3 regions of the Paenibacillus sp. FSL M7-0896 genome follow, and region 2 is predicted to be linked to each of the others. Evidence: riboswitches for the same ligand, from Rfam matches in the RefSeq annotation. Region 2 holds a riboswitch; each other region holds the start of a gene.
The links. A riboswitch is a leader RNA that binds a small molecule or an ion and turns the genes downstream of it on or off. The one in region 2 is predicted to bind cyclic di-GMP.
Positions count from the first base shown of each region.

Region 1 (3,274 bases), 300 kb from region 2:
TAAAAATGACGGGACGCTCAATATTCCCAAAGTGGTACTGCGCACCTCATCGGCCATTACAGACGCCCAGGGAGACAACGGCTCCCATAATTTCAAGGATGATATTATTGTGACCTTCCTCGTGAACAAGGATAAGAAGGAATCGCCGCTCCTGGTCATCTCGCTGGCCGATCTGGAGCAGGAGAGTCCCGATCTGGTGGCCCGGGGAATTCTCGGAGCGATCTTAGGCGGAGAGAAGTCCGGCATCAAAGCCGGCACCTCGGATAACCTGACCATCCAGTTCGCCTTCAAGGAGACCCTCCAGCCGCAGAACTATTATCAGGGCGACACGCTTGCACTGACTCTGAATTTCGAAGCCAACCAGGAAAAAGGCACGCTCAAATAATTCCACAAAAACAAACCATTCGAGGAGGAAATAAATAATGGGTATCAAAAAAACATTGGGTCTTGGCGTAGCATCGGCAGCACTGGGCTTGTCTTTAATCGGCGGGGGCACCTTCGCTTACTTCAGCTCCACAGCTACCAGCACGGCAACCTTCGCAGCGGGTACGCTGAAGCTCGGCTCTTCCTTCAATACTCCGGTAGCGCTGACGAATCTGAAGCCGGGAGACTACACCGTCCGCACCTTCACCTTGTCCAATGACGGCACACTGGATATCAAATTCCTCAAGCTTGCCACCACTTACACCGTGACCGATGCCAAGGGCGATAACGCGGGCCAGGATCTCGGAGACCACTTCAAGGTCAAGCTCCTCGATAATACGTACACCGGCGGATCATTAAGCGGTCATGTGCTGTCCGAGATCTCCCTGAAGGATCTGAAAAATACCCCCAGCTACGATCTCGTAGCAGCAGGTGTACTGCCAGGAGGGATTGCCGCCGCCGGGTCCAAGACCTTCAAGATCGCCTTCGAATTCGTAGACAACACGCTCGATCAGAACATTTTCCAGGGTGACGGCTTAGCTCTGAACTGGACCTTCGATGCTCTTCAAGGAGTGGGAGAAGCCAAGTAGATCAGGGGCCAGCCTATACAAGTGAAAATGGCTTTGCCGTCCTTTTATTAGGAAGGCAGCGTTTCAGCAATCCATCAAGACGGCATATCCTCCCTCATCCGGGCCGGGTATGCCGTTTCTTTTTTCCCGCTGCCGGGTTCAAGGATTTTTGTCCGTTTTGCGGATTTTTGTTATACTGACAAGAGAAAACGGCTTTGCCGGCCTTCGAACGGGCGGTACCGTTTCAACGAGAAAGATAAGGAGAATGTATAGCGCGAAGCATATCACTTCTTATTTTTCACCAAAAAAAGTACGGAGGGCGTTGTAATCGTGTCAGATACTATGGGAAGCCGCATCCACAAACTCCGGCTGGAGAAGGGCTATTCGTTATCCGAGCTTGCCGATAAGGCTGATGTGGCGAAATCATACCTCAGTAATGTGGAACGGAACATTCAATCCAACCCCTCCATTCAATTCATCGAAAAAATCGCTGACGCGCTTCAGGTATCCATTCATGCACTGTTGTATGGCGGACTGGCAGAGACGGAAGAACAGGCTCTGGACGGGGAATGGTTCCGGCTTGTTCAGGAGGCCATGGCCTCCGGTATAAGCAAACGCGAATTCAAGGAATTCCTCGATTACCAGAAATGGCGCATGGAACAAAAGGACAACTAGACGGGCATTATATGCCACAGGGAAGACTCCGCACGGCAGGGAGGCCGCCTTCGGCGAAGGCAGCCTTTCAAGCGGCATACAGAAAAGGCACAGCGTACCGGACGCTGTGCCTTTTCTGTATGTATCGCAGCAATGATGACCGCCCTTACATCGCCTGGAGCGCCTTCTCACTTAGAAACCGGCGGATATCCTCCGCCGCGATCCCCGCCTGCTTGGCAGACATCAGCAAGTGCACCCATTCTAAATCCAGATCTACTGCCTGCAGCTCGTCATTCCCCTGGTTGGACATATCCAAGAAATCTCCTCCTAGAATTTTCGCGTCCCCAGGCAGTCCGGCCATCATAGTAGTATTGCTACTTTGTAGTATTTCTACTTTAGATCCGAGACTTTGTGCCCCTGTCTTTCGGCAGGTTTACCTTTTACTGGACCCTTTCCATCATGAAAGGATCTGGCAAGAATCGATGAAACCGTTCTCCGCAATAACATTATACAAGATCATACGCAATTAGTGTGTCGTTTTCTGGAATTTTTTTATGAAAAAATGTGAGGAAACTTAGCTGAAATTGCCAGCGGCTTGTATAAATATTTCCAGTTCCAAGTTCAAACACTAGCTAATAGTTTAATTATACTAAAGGGAACCCCATCCGCCCCGACTTGCCGCTGCACGCAACATCGTATAGAGACAATTACCCATTTGTATGTATAACGGGCTGTTATATGAGTTTTTTCTATTTATGATAGTTCCGTATGAATACTGTAATGAATCATGCCAAATTGCGAACGGATTGACCGAAAGTATGAATTGATTACCCCGCCGGAAAGTAGCACAATAGGATGAGAATGAAACCGCAAACATTTGCAGCTCCGCCAAGTGGCACACTGGATGCCTCGCGTGGAGTTTATCCGTTAGGAGGACCTATTCATGGCAGTCAAAGAGCCCTATAACGACACAGTATGGAGCAAATACTACGGCCCCAACCTGGGCTACATCCAAGAAAGATATGAGCAATTTGTCAAGGACCCCTCTTCTGTTGAACAGCATTACCGCGATCTCTTCACCGTATCCGGCCCCCCTCCACTGGCACCCGATGCCGAGAGGGCTCCAAGGCCTGCCGTATCAGCAGATGCCGAGTGGCTCAAGAAGGCTGTCAAGGCCTCGAAGCTGATCGCCAATATTCGAATATATGGCCATATGGCCGCAGACATTGACCCGCTGGAGCGCAGCACGAACCCGATGGCCAAATGGCTGGAGCTGGAGACCTACGAGCTTACCCGTGAGGATCTTAATGCCCTGCCCGCTTCGCTGATCTGGGATAATGCCCCTGCGGATGTGCATACCGCGATGGATGCCGTCCACAGAATGCGCCAGGCCTATACACAGACCATTGCTTATGAATTCGGGCATGTGCATGATGAACGCGAGCTGCGTTGGCTCAACAGCCAGGCGGAATCGATGACCTCCCCTGCCCCGCTGAATAATACAGAACGCAAAGAGCTGCTGAAGCGGCTGGTTCAGGTGGAGCATTTCGAGACCTTCCTGCACAAGACCTTCGTCGGCCAAAAGCGCTTCAGCCTGGAGGGCAATGATGCCCTTGTGCCGATGCTGG
Region 1 is NZ_CP150250.1:92,296-95,569, reverse strand. Features, by position in the region: gene MKY12_RS00400 (TasA family protein) at 1-385, shown strand, start outside; gene MKY12_RS00395 (TasA family protein) at 423-1,013, shown strand; gene MKY12_RS00390 (helix-turn-helix domain-containing protein) at 1,335-1,667, shown strand; gene MKY12_RS00385 (anti-repressor SinI family protein) at 1,813-1,956, opposite strand; cyclic di-GMP riboswitch class I at 1,991-2,094, opposite strand; gene MKY12_RS00380 (2-oxoglutarate dehydrogenase E1 component) at 2,590-3,274, shown strand, end outside.
Region 1: linked by a shared signal. The riboswitch ahead of MKY12_RS00385 (anti-repressor SinI family protein) and the one ahead of MKY12_RS01670 (transglutaminase-like domain-containing protein) in region 2 are both predicted to bind cyclic di-GMP.

Region 2 (3,274 bases):
CGCGCGCTTTACGCCCAATAATTCCGGACAACGCTTGCCCCCTACGTATTACCGCGGCTGCTGGCACGTAGTTAGCCGGGGCTTTCTTCTCAGGTACCGTCACTCCGGTAGCAGTTACTCTACCGGACGTTCTTCCCTGGCAACAGAGCTTTACGATCCGAAAACCTTCATCACTCACGCGGCATTGCTCCGTCAGGCTTGCGCCCATTGCGGAAGATTCCCTACTGCTGCCTCCCGTAGGAGTCTGGGCCGTGTCTCAGTCCCAGTGTGGCCGTTCACCCTCTCAGGTCGGCTACGCATCGTCGCCTTGGTGGGCCGTTACCCCACCAACTAGCTAATGCGCCGCAGGCCCATCCCCAAGCAGCAGATTGCTCCGCCTTTCATTCTTCTCTCAGGAGAAAAAAGAAATTATCCGGTATTAGCTACCGTTTCCGGTAGTTATCCCAGGCTTGAGGGCAGGTTGCCTACGTGTTACTCACCCGTCCGCCGCTAAGTCTGAAAGGAAGCAAGCTTCCTCTCAAACTCCGCTCGACTTGCATGTATTAGGCATGCCGCCAGCGTTCGTCCTGAGCCAGGATCAAACTCTCCAAATTGGTATTTAGAAAGAGCGATTGCTCATTTTGAAACATCTGACGAGAATTTACATTCTCATTTTTGGATCTCACCGAAGTGATCTCCAGATACTCACTCGTTGTTCAGTTTTCAAAGATCAAGCTCGTTGTTAGTGTCAATGTTGTCGTCACCAGCAACTCTTATAATATATCACGTTCATCTGAGCAATGCAAGCTTTATTTTTGAAATCACTTATTTAAGTAATCTCTCATTTCCTTTGCCGCTCCAACAACGCTTATTTATAATAACCTATCCTTCTATTAAAAAGCAACCTTTATATAAATAAAAATAACCCGCTTAATGACTAAGCGGGTTATTCTCAGATAATGCTATAGTTACAGCTATTCTTAGTAGAATTTCGCTGCAGTATATTTGCTTGCTGATTTGATCAGTTCAGTTGATGCTGTTTTCTTACCCAGACCTGCATCCACTGTAGTATCAATCGTCACCCATTTGCCGTTCAGGAACACTTCGTTCCAGGCATGGTATGAAGTTACATAGCTTGTATTCCCCATAACCAACTTGGTTGGAATCCCTTCACTGCGGAGCATAGTAGCGAACAAGGAAGCGTAATCGTAGCAGATACCTTTGTTGGTAGCCAGTGTGTTGTCGTTGTTCGGAATATAATCTGTGCTTACGCTGTTGGCCAGAGAGTAGTCATATTTCACGTTAGCTACGATGTAATTGTAGATAGCCTTAACTTTGTCTGCATCTGTGGTCAGACCCTTTGTAAGCTGGGCTGCCTTTTGAACGGATTTATCGGAAGAACTCCACTTTACATTCTGTACAGAGCTCAAATATACGGCATTCACATTGCTCATTGAAAGAGATACAGTCTCGGAAGATAGTACTTTGTATTTGTTGCCGGTAGTATTCTCAAGAACGGAGACCTTGTAAGAGCCATTACCTTGTTGCAGCGGGAACGTCTCGGTCGGTTTGGAAGTGTATAAGTTGTAAGTATAGCTGTTATTGTCCTTGGTAATCATGAGCTTCATCTTCTTGTCTTTAGGAACATCGTACGATACCCCGATAACCCCTTGATCAAGTTGTCCAACATTTAACCAGCTTGAATCTGCATTTGCTGCTTGAGCAGTGCCTGTCTGCACGGAAGTGACGATCACAAAAAGTGTAATCAGCATTAAATAAAACTTCTTCATGGATAAAACCCCTTTCGGTAGCTGGCTGCCATTCTTACGGGAAGGCCCTTTAGCTTTGCGTCCCTACCTTTCGATAGGTTTGCCGTTATCGTATAAGCTTTATCTGTCCAATCTACTGCCACATAATGACAGATTCAGAATGAAAACAAACAAAAAAAGCCTCTTCATTCGGTAACTGGCTGCCATCCATGACGGGAAGGCCCTGTAGCTTTGCGTCCCTACCTTTCGATAGGTTTGCCGTTATCGTGTATTAGCTTTCATAGTTATAGCTTACCATATCTCAATCTATTAGCAAGACCCAAATCACTAGATTCCCGCAAAAATAGACTAAAATTTTATGTTTTTTGACCTTTCTCAGCATTGTCCTATGACAATCAGGTCAACTTTGCATGAATGATGAGTCTGTGGGTCGGGTTGACAAGCGGATCACAGGTAATGAGGGTCAGAATTTTATCATCATCCTTACCCTTCAGTACTGAAATATCGGTAGGCTCTACAATAGATACATCATATACAACATATTTGTATTCCTGTCCGCTTGTAATAACAGTAATGGCGTCCCCTTTACCGACCTCATCCAGTCTGTTGAACAGCCGCCCTGCCGTTCTTGACCGATGTGCCGCAATCGCTGCATTGCCTACCGCGCCAATCGGAGCTGTCTCCTTCATATGCGCCGCTGCATGCTTCATATTGGTCTTGGTGGCGCCCTCCAGTACAGGCAGCTTCAGATCGATTTTATCGATTTCAATAATAGCGGTGATCTTGCCTCCCACTTCAATCTCGGGCGCTGTAGTGGGCACCGGCTCTTCCGCACCAGACTCTTCCGCCAGCAGCTGGGTGACTTCCGCATAAGGCTTGCTCAGATCCTGGCTGGCAGGAGCCGTAGCCGAAGGAACGATTTCACTATAGGCCTGTTCAGCCTCTTCCAGCAGCTTCTGCTGCTGACGGTCCTCGTACCATTCGCTTCCTTTGGGGTAGAGCATAATCAGGACCCCGGCAAGTATAATCAAATAGGATAACTTCCGCATGACAATCGCCTCCGCAATATAGAATAAGTGCTGCCCCCGCAGGGGACGGGGAAGACATACTGTACCTCTAGAATACCCACTTCCGGCTTCCAAAGAAATTAATGATTACTGTAACAAAGGTAACCAGTACCTTGGCCATCAGCACCTGGACGCCCAGCCGGTCAGTCAGCAGATGAATCAGCAGCACCGAAATGCCCAGCACCATCAGATTCAGGACAATAAATCTCACCAGCTGCATCCGGTCAAAGCCGCTATTCCCGCCTCTGTTCCCGCCCTTGAAGGTCACCTTCTTATTCCAGAAAAAGCTGTTGGCCGTCCCGGCACTGTAGGAAATAATCTGTGCAGGGGTGTTAAGCATGCCCAGGGAATGAAGCAGGGTAAATACCGCAAAATCTATGAACGTGTTAAGCAGGCCCACCGCATTGAATTTCAGAAACTGGATCATGCCTGCGCGCCAAGCCTTATCTTGCATAATCG
Region 2 is NZ_CP150250.1:390,802-394,075, reverse strand. Features, by position in the region: rRNA gene MKY12_RS01675 (16S ribosomal RNA) at 1-593, opposite strand, end outside; gene MKY12_RS01670 (transglutaminase-like domain-containing protein) at 960-1,769, opposite strand; cyclic di-GMP riboswitch class I at 1,783-1,863, opposite strand; cyclic di-GMP riboswitch class I at 1,937-2,018, opposite strand; gene MKY12_RS01665 (class D sortase) at 2,144-2,797, opposite strand; gene MKY12_RS01660 (GtrA family protein) at 2,865-3,269, opposite strand; gene MKY12_RS01655 (glycosyltransferase family 2 protein) at 3,259-3,274, opposite strand, start outside.

Region 3 (3,274 bases), 420 kb from region 2:
TCTGGAGACAACAGCGGCCGTAAGCCCAAAATTCCTTGCAGCGACCCTCATAACAGGCGGGATTTTAACTCAGAGTTCCCCGCAATAAGAATACCCAATAACAATACGATATGGAGGGTTCACTATGAAACTAGTACTTCTATCAGGCGGCTCCGGCAAGCGGCTCTGGCCGTTGTCCAATGATTCACGCTCCAAGCAATTTCTGAAGGTACTGGCAAGCCCGGCAGGTGAACCGGAATCAATGGTACAACGGGTATGGAGACAGCTGGAGGAGAACGGCATGGCCGGGTCCTCGTATCTGGCGACCGGGCGCAGCCAGGTGGAGATGATCCAGAGCCAGCTCGGCAGCGAGGTGCCGATCATTGTAGAGCCGGAGCGGCGGGATACCTTCCCGGCTATTGCGCTGACGGCGGCCTACCTGTATTCCATCGCGGGGGTGTCCCCAAGCGAGACCGTGGCGATTCTGCCGGTGGACCCATACGTGGAATCCTCCTTTTTCGAAACGGTGCTGCAGCTGGAGAACACCATGCTGGTGAGCGGGGCGAACCTGGCGCTGATGGGCGTAGTTCCCGAGCATGCTTCGGAGAAATACGGCTACATTATTCCAACGGGCGCAGATGCGGGAGCGAATGGTTACCTGCAAGTGAGCCACTTCCAGGAGAAGCCGGACCGCATCCAAGCTGAGGAGCTAATCAGGCGGGGAGCGCTCTGGAACTGCGGAGTGTTCGCCTTCCGTCTGGGTTACCTGCTGGATATCCTGCAGCGCAAAGGGCTGCCGCTCAATTACGAGGAGCTGCAGAAGCAGTATAAGCTGCTGTCCTCGATTAGCTTCGATTACGAAGTGGTGGAGAAAGAAGAGAACATCGTCGTGCAGCCTTACGCCGGATTCTGGAAAGACCTGGGCACCTGGAATACGCTGACCGAGGAAATGACCAGTAACCATGTCGGCAAAGGCTTCATCACCGCTGACTCCGAAGGCACCTGCCTCATTAACGAGCTGGATATTCCAATCACGGTAATCGGGGCGAAGGATCTGATTATCGCCGCCAGCCCGGACGGCATTCTGGTGACGCACAAGGCCGAGAGTCCGCGGATCAAGGAAGTGCTGAAGACTTTTGAACAAAGACCGATGTACGAAGAGCGCCGCTGGGGCCACTACAAGGTGATCGATTATGTGAAATATGATGAGGGCAACGAGGTGCTGACCAAGCGGATTTTCATCAATGAGGGCAAAAATATCAGCTACCAGCTGCATCACAAACGCAGTGAAATCTGGACCTTCGTCAGCGGGGAAGCCAGCATTGTCATCAATGAGAAGATGCATAAGGTGAAGGCGGGAGATGTGGTGCGGATACCGGAAGGGACCAAGCATGCCATTCTTGCTCTTACCGATGTGGAATTCATTGAGGTGCAGACAGGGTCTGAGCTGGTAGAGGAGGACAATATCCGTATTACTCTGGACTGGGAGGATATCGCTCTACATCAGTTCATTTCGTAGGTCTAACTTATCTATTTAACCAATTGTTACAATTTTAAATCAGGCATTTAGAACTATTTTTTAGACAAAATTTGTTTTTACTCTACATTAAATTTGCATATCGACGATACTTACGGTAAGAGGGATTGATCCTTCCAAAACGACAATGGCAAACCTAATCGAAAGATAGGGACGCAAAGCTATAGGGCCTTCGCAAGAGTGGCAGCCTGGCTACCGAAAGGAAGAGAATATTGTGAAAACTTACCGTAAGTCTCGTTTGCTCTGCGCTGTGCTGTCGCTGGCCGTGGTATTGTCTGCTGTACCCGTGGGACTGGGAATCGCCCCGTCCACTGTCAAGGCTGCTTCCTCTACAGGAGCACCAGTGAATCCTAATGCTTCAGCCGAGGCGGTCAAGCTGCTGAACAGTCTCTATGAGATCTCCGGGAACGGAATCATTACAGGGCAGCATGACTATTTCGAAAGTCCGGATGAGCTGAGCAACAAGCTGAAGGGAACAAGCGGACAATACGCCGCACTGCATGGTTATGAGCTTGGAGCAATCGGTGGACAGAGCGAGAGCGGAGTAGCAGCACAACGCAAAAATATCGTCTGGAGTGCAACGAACTGGTCCAGAGCGGGCGGCATTGTCGCCATGACCTTCCACCAGAATCTGCCGGGCACCAAGTACGAATGGTCCAATGTGCAGAAGCCAATCACTCAGGCACAATTCAACAAATACGTAACTCCAGGGACACCAGAGTATAATGCGCTGATCACTGATCTGGATAAAGTAGCTGTCTCTCTGAAAAGTCTGCGGGATGCTAAGGTTCCGATCCTCTGGAGACCGTACCATGAAATGAACGGCGGCTGGTTCTGGTGGGGCAAGAAAGACAACTTCACTGCACTATGGAATATTATGTATGACCGGTTCGTGAATGTTCATCAGTTAAATAATCTGATTTGGGTATGGAACCCGAATGCGCCGAATGCCAACTCTGATCCCTATGCACGGACCTATCCGGGCGCGGACAGAGTGGATGTGCTGGCAGCAGATATATATAATAACGACTACTCGAATAAATATCATGATGATCTGACCAGCCTGGCTGGCGGCAAACCGATCGGCATCGGCGAGAACGGCGAAATGCCGAACATCTCGAAGCTGAAGCTAACTCAGCAGAATTACGTGTTCATGATGAACTGGGGCAAGATGCTCTATGAGAATAACAGCACGGCGACAATCAAGAATTTCATGAATGACAGCTACACACTGACCCGTGACCAATATAAGGCCTGGTCTGCTCCGGCGGCGGCTCCTAAGCCAACGGCAACGCCGACTGCAACACCAACACCAACACCAACGCCGACTGCAACACCAACACCAACGCCGACTGCAACACCAACGCCGACTGTAACACCAACGCCGACTGCAACACCAACCGTTGCGCCGATTCCGAAGCCGGTCCCAACCTCCGGTGATACGGACAGTAAGCCTGCCCAGAATGGCTTGCTTGGAGAATACTTCAAGAACATGACGCTCTCGGGGACACCGGTTATGGTGCGTAACGATGATGTCATCAGCTTCAATTGGCGCCAGGGTACTCCTAATGCTGCACTCGGTGTAGACTACTTCTCGATTCGCTGGACCGGCCAGATTAAGCCGGCTTACAGTGAGACCTATCAGTTCTATACTACATCGGATGACGGTATCCGCTTGTGGGTGAACGGCACAGCAGTCATCGACAGCTGGGTCAAGCAGAGCGGAACTGCCCGCACAGGAAGCATTGCCTTGACTGC
Region 3 is NZ_CP150250.1:814,687-817,960, forward strand. Features, by position in the region: gene MKY12_RS03395 (sugar phosphate nucleotidyltransferase) at 125-1,498, shown strand; cyclic di-GMP riboswitch class I at 1,636-1,716, shown strand; gene MKY12_RS03400 (PA14 domain-containing protein) at 1,731-3,274, shown strand, end outside.
Region 3: linked by a shared signal. The riboswitch ahead of MKY12_RS03400 (PA14 domain-containing protein) and the one ahead of MKY12_RS01670 (transglutaminase-like domain-containing protein) in region 2 are both predicted to bind cyclic di-GMP.